3 regions of the Caballeronia sp. PC1 genome follow, and region 1 is predicted to be linked to each of the others. Evidence: predicted binding sites of a transcription regulator. Region 1 holds the regulator's gene; each other region holds the start of a gene.

What was found. Region 1 encodes FliA, which starts transcription of late flagellar genes. Its sites were predicted from a motif close to CTAAAGTTTNNNNNNNNNNNGCCGNTA; they were not measured.
Region 2: LY284_RS12045 (flagellin) is a predicted target of FliA. The motif match lies at 1,785-1,811, and genes of this name have one in related genera.
Region 3: motA (flagellar motor stator protein MotA) is a predicted target of FliA. The motif match lies at 1,081-1,107, and genes of this name have one in related genera.

The regions. Positions count from the first base shown of each region.
Region 1 is NZ_JAJUBH010000001.1:2,816,861-2,821,066, reverse strand. It holds gene LY284_RS13455 (aromatic ring-hydroxylating dioxygenase subunit alpha) at 49-1,038, opposite strand; gene LY284_RS13450 (GGDEF domain-containing protein) at 1,213-2,313, shown strand; gene LY284_RS13445 (RNA polymerase sigma factor FliA) at 2,320-3,051, opposite strand; gene LY284_RS13440 (flagellar biosynthesis protein FlhG) at 3,070-3,972, opposite strand; gene flhF (flagellar biosynthesis protein FlhF) at 3,965-4,206, opposite strand, start outside.
Region 2 is NZ_JAJUBH010000001.1:2,519,113-2,523,318, forward strand. It holds gene LY284_RS12030 (hypothetical protein) at 1-32, shown strand, start outside; gene rpsU (30S ribosomal protein S21) at 141-353, opposite strand; gene LY284_RS12040 (aldo/keto reductase) at 716-1,666, opposite strand; gene LY284_RS12045 (flagellin) at 1,910-3,028, shown strand; gene fliD (flagellar filament capping protein FliD) at 3,212-4,206, shown strand, end outside.
Region 3 is NZ_JAJUBH010000002.1:865,377-869,582, forward strand. It holds gene LY284_RS19910 (hypothetical protein) at 1-19, opposite strand, end outside; gene LY284_RS19915 (helix-turn-helix domain-containing protein) at 148-966, opposite strand; gene motA (flagellar motor stator protein MotA) at 1,202-2,074, shown strand; gene motB (flagellar motor protein MotB) at 2,103-3,080, shown strand; gene LY284_RS19930 (Nramp family divalent metal transporter) at 3,142-4,206, opposite strand, start outside.

The sequences.
Region 1 (4,206 bases):
GATATTGTTCGCAAAACGAGAAGAATATGACGGAGTGCCCGACTACCGTTAAAGCAACGTGCCGTATCCAAACGCCATCCCCGCCAACCACTTTCTGTAAGCCACCGCCATCCGATCCGCCCGCTGATGCAACTCCGCATCGAGCGCCAGCGGCAAAAGCGGGGGCCATTGCGATTCGACGATCGGCGTGTCCTGCATCAGGATTTCCATATTGAAGTCGTAGAGCTCTCGATCGCTATGCACCGCGTCGTCTTCATGCACGGAAACGAGCCACGCGCGCGTCTCCGTCTGCGTGACCGGCGACGCCGCCAGCATGATATGCAACGCCCCCAGCCCGCCGCCGGCCATCTTCGTGAGCGTCGCGATCAAGGGCCGCTTGACGCGATACACATAGTCGATCATTGCGCCGCCGCCCTGCCCCGGAATCCCGGCGGGCTGCCAGTACCGGCACTGCCGCGCCTCCAGTCCATCATCGGTGGCGACGACTTCGTAGTCGGGTACTTCCGTGTGCGCCTCCTCACCGAGAATCCCGGCATGCACGAACGAGAAGTGCGCCATATCCAGAAAATTCTCGACGACGCGCGGCGCCGACGACTTCACCGTCTGCGGCGCGAGGTTGATGCGGCGGCCACCGGCAATCGCGGCTTCGGGAAAAAAATCGAGCGCATGCGCGGGCTCGCCGAAGCACATCCACACGACGCCGTACTTCTCCTCGCTGACGAAAGTCGTCGCGCACGCACGCTTGGAAGGCCGCAGCGACGGATTCGACGGAATGCGCAGACACTGCCCTTCGATGTCGTATCGCCAGCCGTGATACGGACACACGATCTGATCGCGCATCACCTGCCCGAGCGACAACTGCGCGCCCCGATGCGGACAGTAATCGCGCCACACATGCGCCGCGCCGAGGCTGTCGCGCCACACGACGATCCTTTCATCCGCGACGATGAACCCGCGCGCGCCGCCGTCCGGCACGTCGTCGCTGTTGCAGACCGGCAGCCATTCGCCGTCGAGAGAAAGAAGAGATTCGTCGCGCATCGCGGTGAAGTCGAAATAGTCGTGCCAAAGGAGTAGTTACACGAAACACAGCCTCTTCGCAAAAAGCTGCAAAATAGCGGATCGCTCGCCGGTGCAACGTTCACCGGCATCATGCGACGGGGCTGCAGGTCATAACAGCAAGATAAAAGAAAGAAAACCATCCAGGGGTTCAGTATGGAGCAGGCGCATCAACCGGCACGCCGGGGCTATGTCTTTCCATGGTCCGGACACCGGAATCCCGAACGCGAGCAGGCCACGCTGCGTGTCTGGATGGGCGCAGCGGTTCTCGTGGCATACGGCGTCTTTTCGTGGCTCCATCCTTCGCGCGATGCGTTCCTTGTCATGCGCATCGTCGGGCTTTACGTGTCCTACGGCGCGATCACGCTGCTTATCGTGAGCCGCTCGGCGTCGGCATCGCAGACGCGCCTCACCGCGACGACCATCGCCGATCAGTCGATTCTCGGGCTCGCGCTCGCCGTGGGCGGCGCCACGGCGCTGCCGCTCATCTGGGTGATGTTCTGGTTTCTGATCGGCTCGGGATGCCGCTACGGCAAGCGCACGCTCGCCGTGTCGTGCGCGACGGCGCTCGTCATCGTCGTGACGCTGAGCATCGGGCAGCCGTGGTGGAATGCGAATATCCCCGCCGCGATCGGGCTGGGTCTGAGTGTGCTGGGCGCGTCGGTGTATCTGAGCGTGCTCGTCGACCGGCTCGGCAGCGTCAATCGCGACCTCGCGCGGCAGGCATCGACCGATCCGCTCACGGGACTATCGAACCGTTACGCGCTCGAACAGATCGTCGATCGCGCGATGTCCGCATCCGCAGCCGCCAGCGATGGCGATGCCGCCACCGCGCTGCTGCTCATCGATCTCGACGGCTTCAAGGAAGTGAACGACACGTACGGGCATGCGGTCGGCGACATGTTGCTGCAATCGTTCGCGCACGCGCTCGCCAAGCGCATGCGCAAGACCGACATGACCGCGCGTCTGGGCGGCGACGAGTTCGTCGTGCTCGCGCATCAGGTGCGCGATCGCGCCGCGGTGCTCGCGGTCGCGGACAGCATCCATTCGGTGCTGGGCGCGATCACGTCGGTGCAGGAACGGCCGGTGTCGGTATCGGCGAGCATCGGCGCATGTCTGCTGTCGAGCGCGACGGCCGGGCATCAGACGGGTATGACCGCCGTGCTGCGCGCCGCCGATCGCGCCATGTATCGCGCGAAAAGTCTCGGCGAAGGCAAGACCGTCTTCGCCGAGACGCGCGACTTCGAAGCCAGCTAGTAAGCCTCAGGCTTCGACGCTCGTCCACGCCTGCTCGCGCAGCTTCGTGCGCAGGCGCGCGACCGCCTGGCTGTGCAACTGGCACACGCGCGATTCGCTCACTTCCATCACTGCGCCGATTTCGCGCAGGTTCAGGCCGCGTTCGTAGTAGAGGCTCATCAGGAGCTTCTCGCGTTCCGGCAGCTTGTCGATGGCTTCGATCAGCGCGCCGCGCAGGCTGTCATCGAGCAGCGCGGAGAGCGGGTCCGAGCGATCGACGCAATAACGGTCGAGGAACGGCTCGTCGTCGGCGGAGCGGTCGAAGTCTTCGTAATAGATCAGCTGGCTGCCGTGCAAGTCCTGCAGCATCGACTGATATTCGTCGAGCGGCAACTTCATGTGGTCCGCGATCTCCGTCTCGCTCGCCGAGCGGCCGAGGTTCTGCTCGACCTTGTGCACCGCCGATTCGACTTCGCGCGACGTCTTGCGCATGCTGCGCGGCAGCCAGTCGTTCGCGCGCAGTTCGTCGAGCATCGCGCCGCGAATGCGCTGGCTCGCGTAGGTTTCGAACTGCGCGCCCTGATCTTCCTTATAGCGGCTCGCCGCGTCCAGGAGGCCGATCATGCCGGCCTGAATCAGATCGTCGAGATCGACGCTCGCCGGCATCTTGGCGACGAGCTGAAGCCCCAGCCGGCGTACGAGCGGCGCATATTTCGTCAGCACTTCCGACTGTGAGAGTTTGCCTTGGGCGTTATACATCTTGGTCACCTATCTTGATCACATCGACGCCGTGCTGCTCATTGCATGCGCGGAAAACAAAACCTCTCGCAAGCCGTGGTCAGAGTCGCCTACCGGGTTGCGCGCGTTCTTCTGGCCATCCGCTTTCGCCGGATACGGCGTGGGGCGCATCGGCCAGTGCAGGAGCTCCGCCGCGATCGCGCGGTAGTCGCGCGCCGCGGCCGTGGCCGGGAACGCTTCGACTGCGCAGCGTGAGAGTTCCTTCGCCCGAGCGACGCGCGCATCCTCGGACACATATCCCGCCTGCACGAGCGACACGGCCAGATACCGGCTCGCGACGCCCGACAGGTTGTCGAACGCGACCGCCGCGTCGGCCGGGTTCTGAACGTGATTGATCAGCACGCGGAACTGGCCGATCGCATGGGCGTAGTGCAGGCGCTTCATGCACGCATACGCCTCGGTGATCGCGGACGCGGCCACCCGCGTCACGACGAGAAAGTCATGCGCCTGCGCCGCGAGCGTCGACAGCGCGCCGTGGCGATCGAGTTGCGCATCGATCAGCACGATGTCCGCGGGACCGTCGAGCAGGGCGCGGCACTGCGCTGCGTCGTGAACGATGCGTTCATCGCGCGGCGCGGCCATCAGCGAGAAGCCGAGCGGCGTGCGCTCGACAACCTCCGTGAGCGCGCGGCGGCCGGACATCACCGCGGCGAGCGCGCCCGCATCGTCGAGGCCCGCGAGACGGCTGATCGATCCTGCGTCGCGATGCTCGTCGATCACGAGCACGTCCTTGCCATGCACGGACAGCGCCGCGCCGAGATTCGCCACCGCCGACGTGCATCCGATGCCCGCCGGACCGCCCGCGACCGCCACCACGCGCGAACCGGCGCGGGTGAGGAGCCGTCGCAGACCTTCCGCCTGGTCGAGCACGAACTTATCCAAAGTGCACCCCATGCATTTCGGTCGAGGCACGCGCCGACAACGCGGAGAGCAGCGCCGGCACTTCTTCGTCCTGCGGCACGAACGGCGAGCCGTCGCGCGGAATGCAGAACGCGCTCTTGATCAGAAACCGCTTGGTCGCGACGTACAGGTTCTCCGGCACCTTCTGGCCCGTCGAAACGTAGTGCACGGGCAGCTTGTAGCGGATGACCGTATCGAGCACGCCGCCGAGATTGG
Region 2 (4,206 bases), 300 kb from region 1:
CGGCGCTCGGCAAGCGTCACGCGTTTGTCTGACCCACACGCGATTTTGCGCGATCAAAACAAAACGGCGGTGCGCCCTCACGGGTCGCACCGCCGTTTTGCCGTCCGGCGCGAGGAACGACGCCTCGCGGGACACGATGCTTAGTGCATCTTCTTCGGCAGCATCTGGCTGCGCAGGCGCTTGCGCAGACGCGCGACGGCGGCTGCCTTCTTGCGCTTGCGCTCGGTGGTCGGCTTTTCGTACGACTGGCGCTCGCGCAGTTCGGCGATCAGGCCATTGCGCTCGATGGTGCGGCGGAAACGCCGAATCGCGACATCGAACGGCTCGTTTTCTTTGAGGACGATAGTGGTCATGTAAATCCTGTTTGCTAAACGTATTTCTAAGCGCGCGACGACGAAACGCGCCGCGCCCCGGCACTCCGATCGTCCGCCGGATACGACATGCGCGGCGGACACGAGCAAAGCGGCCACGGAGGCCGGAAAAGAGAGAGTTTGAGATTCGGCCGCGGGAGCGGCGTGCGCCTTCGAAGAAGGACTTGAAAGCGCATTTCTGAGCCGTTCGCCGCCGCGTTTGTCATGACGTTGTCATTCTTGGCGGAGAAGGCAGGAAATCGGGCACATTTCTCGATTCGGGCGCGATGTTACCAGAACGCCGCGCCGCTGCCAACTATCATGCGTGCGCCCAACTCATTGATGCGGCAGATTTATTTCCGCCTTCACGTCTGCCAGGCGCTGGCCTGGTCGAGCAGTTCGATGTCTTCCGCGGCAAGCTGAAGGCGCGTCGCGGCGGCGAGGCTTTCGAGCTGCTGCACCGAGGTCGCGCTCGCGATCGGCGCCGTCACGCTCGGGCGCGCGATCATCCACGCGAGCGCGACGGTTGCCGGCGTCGTGCCATTGCGCTTCGCCACTTCGTCGAGCGCATCGAGAATCTTAAAGCCGCGCGGGTTCAGATACTTCTCGACGCGCGAGCCGCGCGCCTTGTGCTGCGTATCGGCCTTCGACCGGTACTTGCCCGACAAGAAACCGCTCGCGAGCGCGTAATACGGCACGACGGCAATCTCGTGCTGCGCGGCCACGGGTTCGAGATCGGTTTCGTAGCCTTCGCGATCGTAGAGGTTGTATTCCGGCTGAAGGATCTGATACGCCGGCAGGCCCGAGTCCTTCGCGACCTTCAGCGCCTCGCCGAGCCGCTCGCCCGTGTAGTTCGATGCGCCGATCACTCTCACCTTTCCCGCCTGCACGAGCTTCAGATATGCGCCGAGGGTTTCGTCGAGCGGCGTGTTCGCGTCGTCGTAATGGGAGAAGTAGACGTCGATGTAATCGGTTTTGAGGCGCCGCAGCGAGTCGTCCACCGCCGCCGCGATATTCGCCGCGGTAAGGCCCGCGCGCGTGGAGAGCTTGCCCACCTTGGTCGCGAGCACGACCTTGTGCCGCTTGCCGCTGTCCCTGAACCACTTGCCGATGATCGTCTCCGATTCGCCGCCCCGATGCCCGTCGACCCAGGCGGAATACACGTCCGCGGTGTCGATGAAATCGAGGCCGTGATCGACGAACGCGTCGAGGATCGAGAACGACGTGCGCTCGTCGGCGGTCCAGCCGAACACGTTGCCGCCGAAGACGAGCGGCGCAACTTTCAGGTCCGATGTGCCGATATTGCGTGTCTGCATGGGTGCTCCGGGTGCGCGAAAGAACGGACCGAAAAGCATACGCGCGAAACGCGAGCCTTGCCGGCCGGGGCCGCGAAGGCTTACGAAGTCATTCATTACACAAATCGTTTGCGAAGGCCTTAAGTTTTTTTCGAGGGGCCCGATAACCACAAGTAGGCGGCCGGCTATCACCGAGCGCAGGACCGCCAGGCAACACTCGGTGCCAAAGCCTAAGCCAGACAAAGTCTCCCAGGAGAGCAAAAAATGATCGGTATCAATAGCAACATCAACTCGCTGGTTGCCCAGCAGAACCTCAACGGCACGCAAAACGCACTGTCGTCGGCCATCACCCGCCTGTCGTCGGGCAAGCGTGTCAACAGCGGCGCGGACGACGCAGCCGGCCTGGCCATCGCCACCCGCATGACGGCTCAGATCAACGGTCTGAACCAAGGCGTGTCGAACGCGAACGACGGCGTGTCGCTCGTTCAGACGGCAAACAGCGGCCTGTCGCAAATCGCTGACAACCTGCAACGTATTCGTCAGTTGGCCGTGCAGGCTTCGAGCGGCTCGCTGTCGGCGTCGGACCAGTCCGCGCTGCAACAGGAAGTGAGCCAGCGTATCAGCGAAATCAACCGCGTTTCCTCGCAAACGACGTTCAACGGCAAGAGCCTGCTCGACGGCTCGGCTGGCAGCCTGTCGTTCCAGGTTGGCGCGAACGTCGGTCAGAGCATTTCTGTCGATCTGTCGACGGCCAACGTCTCGGCAGGCGCGATCGGCACCCCGGGCAAGGGCGCCACGCTCGGCACCATCGACGGTCTGTCGCTGGATTCGAGCGGCGCGTACACGTCCACCGGCGCGACCATCACCTCGGTGACGGTCAAGGCCGACGGCAGCGGCGGCTTCACCTACGAGGACAACACCGGCGCAGCGTTCACCGGCACGAATCTGTTCACGGCGGCAACGGCTGGCGGCTTCACGCTCAAGGGCGCGGCGTTCAGCGGCGGCACGGCGCCGACGACGGGCGCGCAAGTTACGGAACTGGCTTCGCTGAACACGGCGTCGAACGTGCCTTCCGTCAACGCCATCGACGTGTCGGCAACCGGCGGCGCGGCAGCGGCGATCTACTCGGTCGATAACGCACTCGCCACGATCAACACGCTGCAAGCAAGCCTCGGCGCAACGCAAAACCGCTTCTCGTCGGTCGCGTCGGCTCAGTCGGCGCAGGCGACGAACCTGTCGTCGGCTCAGTCGCAGATCATGGATGCGAACTTCGCGCAGGAAACGGCGAATCTGAGCAAGGCGCAAGTGCTGCAACAAGCGGGTATCTCGGTTCTGGCGCAAGCGAACTCGATGCCGCAGCAAGTGCTGAAGCTCCTCGGCTAAGCCACGACGCACGTGCAGTAGCCGGCGCGCGAACCCAGCGGAACGCGCGCCGGGCATCAAGAAACATCGCGGCAAAGAAGCAAGTCAGCGCACCGGGAGCTCGTCTCCCGGTTCGCGTTTTCGGAAAACCTGCGTTTTCCGCCCAATTTCTGACGATCGCCAGACGAAACGAACGGAGTACACATGACCACCGTAGCCACGACCTCCTCATCGGGCGCCGCTGTCGATCCGAACAGCGCCCTGCAGCAGGCCGCGCAGTCGATCATCAGCGGTTCGACCAACTCGACGGTGGACGTGAACTCGCTCGTCTCGGCGCTCGTCAATGCGAAGGTCGCCGGTCAGGTCGACGCGCTCAACACCAAGAAAACGGCCGACACCACGCAGCTCACCGCGGTCGGCTCGCTCAAATCCGTGCTCTCGCTCTTGCAGAGCTCGCTCTCGAAACTCGCCGACGGCACGACGATGTCCGCCTTCACCGCGACCACGAACGGCAAGGGCTTAACCGCCACCGCCGGCAAGGGCGCCGTCGCGGGCAGCTATGCGGTCAACGTGACGAACGTCGCGTCGGCGCAATCGCTGACTTCCGGCGTCTTTTCGACGACGGACAAGCTCGGCTCGGGAACGATGACCATCAAGGTCGGCGACAAGTCGAGCACGATCACGCTCGACGACAGCAACAACACGCTTTCGGGCATCGCATCGGCGATCAATTCGGCGTCCGACAACCCGGGCGTCACGGCGACGATCGTCACCGGCACGGACGGCGCGCACCTCGTGCTGCGCTCCGCGTCGACGGGACTCGACAACGCCATCAACGTGGATGTCGCGCCGGACGCGAGTTCGGGCAGCTCGCCCATCAACAAGCTCGCGGTTCACTCCTCGACCACGACGACGGATGTCGATCCGAACAACCCGCTGAACACCATCTCGGTGCCGGAACATACGGTCATCGACGGCGCGAATGGCTGGGCGCAGTCGGCGGCGGGCGTGGACGCGCATCTGACGGTCGCGGGCACGCCGGTGTCGAGCGCATCGAACACGATCAAAGGCTCGATCACCGGCATCGACATGACGCTCACCGCGGATTCGGTCGGGACCACGCAAACGCTGACCATCGGTCAGGACGTGACCGGCCAGAAGACCACGATCGAAGCGTTCGTCACGGCGTACAACAATTT
Region 3 (4,206 bases), on a different contig from region 1:
GCTCGAATGTTTGAATCATCGCTGTCTTCCGCGTTGGTTGGACAAAAGCTGACAAAGGCCGCGCATGCTCCGCGCGGCCCGTCTTCTCATAGATTCGCACCTTGCCGCCAGGTTCAATTCTGTAAGCATGCGCGACGCGGCGCAAGCTCAGCGTCGCGCATCGGCCAGGGCGCGCAGGATATCGGCGGTGGCGTCGTCGGCGGGAAAGAAGGCTTCGATCGCGAGTTCCGACAACGTGATATCGACGGGCGTGCCGAAAACGGTCGTCGTGCTGAAGAACGACAGGACGCCGTGCGGCGTGCGCATGCGCAAGGGCACGACGACCGGATCGGCGTCGCCGCGCGATGCATGCCGCGCATGCGCGGGCGCGGGATACGCGTCGAGTTCCGCGAGCAGCGCGGCGAGCGTCGCATCGCCGGATACTTCCACCTGCCGGGAAAGCCGCGCGAGCAGATGCGCGCGCCATTCGTGCCAGTTCTCGATGACATTCGCGAGGCCTCGCGGATGCATCGACAGGCGCAGCACGTTCACCGGCGGCGCGAGCAGTTCCGCATGCGCCGAGGCGACGAGCGGCGCGAGCGCCGTGTTGGCCGCGATCATCGTCCAGTGGCGATCGACGGCGAGCGCGGGATACGGCTCGTGCCCTTTCAGCACGAGATCGACCGCGCGCCGCGCCGCCGCGAGTTGCGGATCGGCAAGCGCGCGCTCGCGATAAAGCGGCGCATAACCGGCCGCGACCATCAGCGTGTTGCGCTCGCGCAGCGGCACCTCGAGCTGCTCGGCGAGGCGCATCAGCATGTCGCGGCTCGGCAGCGAGCGGCCCGATTCGACGAAACTCAGATGGCGCGTGGAAACGTCCGCCACGCCGGCGAGATCGAGCTGGCTCATGCGCCGGCGCTGACGCCATTCGCGCAACAGCGTGCCGACAGTCGATTGAACGATGGGAGCAACGAGGGTCGAGTTCATGCGACCGATGTTAGTCGATGCCTCGCGCACGATCCATTACCTGCGACGTCATGGCGAACGGACGTAAGATTTGCCGCGCAAACATTTGCGCAGAAAAACTTGCGCGCGACACCCTTAATCTTCGGCCATTTCGAGCCGATAAGCCCCACAACAAGCGAACAATGCGTCGCGAGTCGTGCGCGTCTCAAGCCCGAGCGCGCACTGCCCGCGGCGCCCGGACATTGGCGGAGAAAACATGTTTGTCATCATCGGATGGGTGGTGGTCATCGGCTCGGTGATCGGAAGCTTCATCGGCGTCGGCGGCCACCTCGCCGCGCTCGTGCAACCGTTCGAGCTGCTGTGTATTTTCGGCGCGGCGATCGGCGCGTTCGTCGTATCGAATCCCACGGCCACGCTCAAGAAAACCTTGCAGTCGATCCCGAAGGCGTTCAAGGGCGGCGGCTACACGAAAGAGAAATACGTCGCGCTGATCGCGCTGCTCTACGAACTGCTGCAAAAGGCGCGCAAGGAAGGAATGATGGCGCTCGAAGCCGACGTCGATGCACCCGAATCGAGCCCGGTCTTCCAGAAGTACGAGCATGTGATGGCGGATCATCATCTGCTCGATTTCATCGTCGACTATTTGCGCATGATGTCGGCGGGCAATGTCAACGCGCTCGAAATGCAGGACCTGATGGACGAAGAGCTCGAAACGCATCACACCGAAAGCTCGGTGGCCGCGAACGCGATCCAGAAGATGGCCGACGGCCTGCCCGCGTTCGGCATCGTCGCCGCGGTGATGGGCGTCGTGCACACGATGGGCTCGGTGGGCGCCGCGCCCGCCGTGCTCGGCGAGATGATCGCGGGCGCGCTGGTCGGCACGTTCCTCGGCATTCTGCTGGCGTATGGCTTTATCGGCCCGCTCGCGGACCTGCTCAATGCGAAGGGCGCGGCCGAAGCCAAGCCGTTCCAGTGCGTGAAGTCCGTGCTGCTCGCATCGATGAACGGCTACGCCCCGACGATCGCCGTCGAGTTCGGCCGCAAGGTGCTCTTCACCGCCGATCGCCCGAGCTTCAAGGAACTCGACGACGCGGTACGCGCGACCAAGATGCCGAAGGCGGCGAGCTAAGACGAGATGAGCCACGAGGAACACGCACATGGCTGAGAAACCCTCACGCGATCCGCTGCAATCCGTGCTTGCGCCCACCGTCGTGGTGAAGCGCAAGAAGAAGGCGCACGGCCACGGTCATCATGGCGGCGCATGGAAGATCGCCTATGCCGACTTCGTCACGGCGATGATGGCGTTCTTTCTGCTGATGTGGCTGCTCGGCTCGACGTCGAAGTACGACAAGGAAGGCATCGAGCAATACTTCAACACGCCGCTCTCCGCGCTGTTCGGCAACGACGGCGGCGCGTCGGCGCACACGAGCGTCATCACGGGCGGCGGCAAGGATTTGTCGAGCACGCGTCCCGGCGAAGGCAAGAAGAGCCAGACGCAGCCGGTACCGCAGAGCATCGCGCGTGCGGCCGTGGCAATGGACGATCTGCAGAAGTTGCAGCAACTCAAGCAGAAGCTCATGGCGCTCATCGAGCAAATGCCCGCGCTGCGCGCGTATAAGGACCAGATTCGCATTGCGATCACGAGCGAAGGCTTGCGCATCGAGATCGTCGATTCGCTCAAGCGGCCGATGTTCGCTTCGGGCAGCTTCAGGCTCGAAAGTTATGTGACGACGATTCTGACGAACATCGGCGCATCGCTGAACGATGTCGATAACCGCGTGTCGATCGCGGGCCATACCGACGCCGTGCCCTATTCCGGCGGTCAGGCGGGCTATTCGAACTGGGAGCTGTCGGGCGAGCGCGCGAATGCCGCACGGCGCGCGCTGGTTGCGGGCGGCATGAAGGAAAGCAAGGTGCTGCAGGTGCGCGGTCTTGCCGATGTATTGCCGCTGAATAAAGATGTCGTCGATGAGCCGACCAATCGGCGGATCAGCATTCTCGTGCTGAACAAGGCGGCCGAACAGGCATTCTTCCGCGATGGCGGGCGCACGACGGTGGACGAGACGAAGCCTGTGGATGGCGCCATTCCGGCGGCGGTCGCGGCGAAGCCGAATGTATCGGTCGCGATGAAGTAAGGCGAAACGGATAGCTTCGACGAAGCGCCATGCATTCGAAAGATGCATGGCGCTTTTTCATTCAGGCGAGCCAGTCCGCCACCGTCTGCACCACGAGCCACGCATTCGCCGCGCTGATCACCGCAAACAGCAGCCACGCGACGAGTTTCATATATGTCCTGTTCGCGAACTCGCCCATCAAGGTGCGATCGCTCGTCATGCGAATCAGCGGATAAAGCGCGAACGGCAGTTGCAGGCTCAACACCACCTGACTCGCGACGAGCAGCTTGCCGACCGCGCCATTGCCCATCAGATACACGCCGATCAACGCCGGCACGAGCGCGAGCGCCCGCGTGATGAATCTGCGCTGATAACACGGAATCTTCAGCCGCAGAAAGCCTTCCATGATGACCTGCCCGGCGATCGTTCCGGTGAAGGTCGAGCTTTGTCCGGAAGCGAACAGCGTGACCGCGAACAGAACCGCGGCGAGACCGGTGCCGACGATCGGCGCAAGCAGCTTGTACGCATCTTCGATCTCGGTGACTTGCGTATGCCCGGTTGCATGAAACGCCGATGCCGCGAGAATCAAGATGGCCGCGTTGATGAGCAAGGCAAGAATGAGCGACACGATCGTGTCGAGCCGTGAGAGCGTGATCGCCGATGCAAGGCTTTTCGCATCGCGATCGACCACGCGCGTCTGCACGATCGACGAATGCAGATACAGGTTATGCGGCATCACGGTCGCGCCGAGAATGCCGATCGCGAGATAGAGCGGTTCGCGATCGCTCAACGCATGAAGCGACGGCACGAGCCCCGCCGCCACCGAGGGCCAATGCGGTTTCACGAGAAAGAGCTCGATGACATACCCCACGCCGATCGTCGCGATGAGACCGAGCATGATCGCTTCGAGATCGCGAAAGTTTTTGCCCTTGAGTCCGAGCACGATGAGCGTATCGAAAGCCGTCAGCACCACGCCCCATATCAGCGAGACGCCGAACAGCAAATGAAAGGCGAGCGCGCCGCCGAGCACTTCGGCGAGATCGCACGCAATGATCGATATCTCCGCGAACATCCATTGCGCATTCGCGACCGGCTTGGCATAGCGCTCGCGCGACAATTGCGCGAGGTCCTTGCCGGTGACGATGCC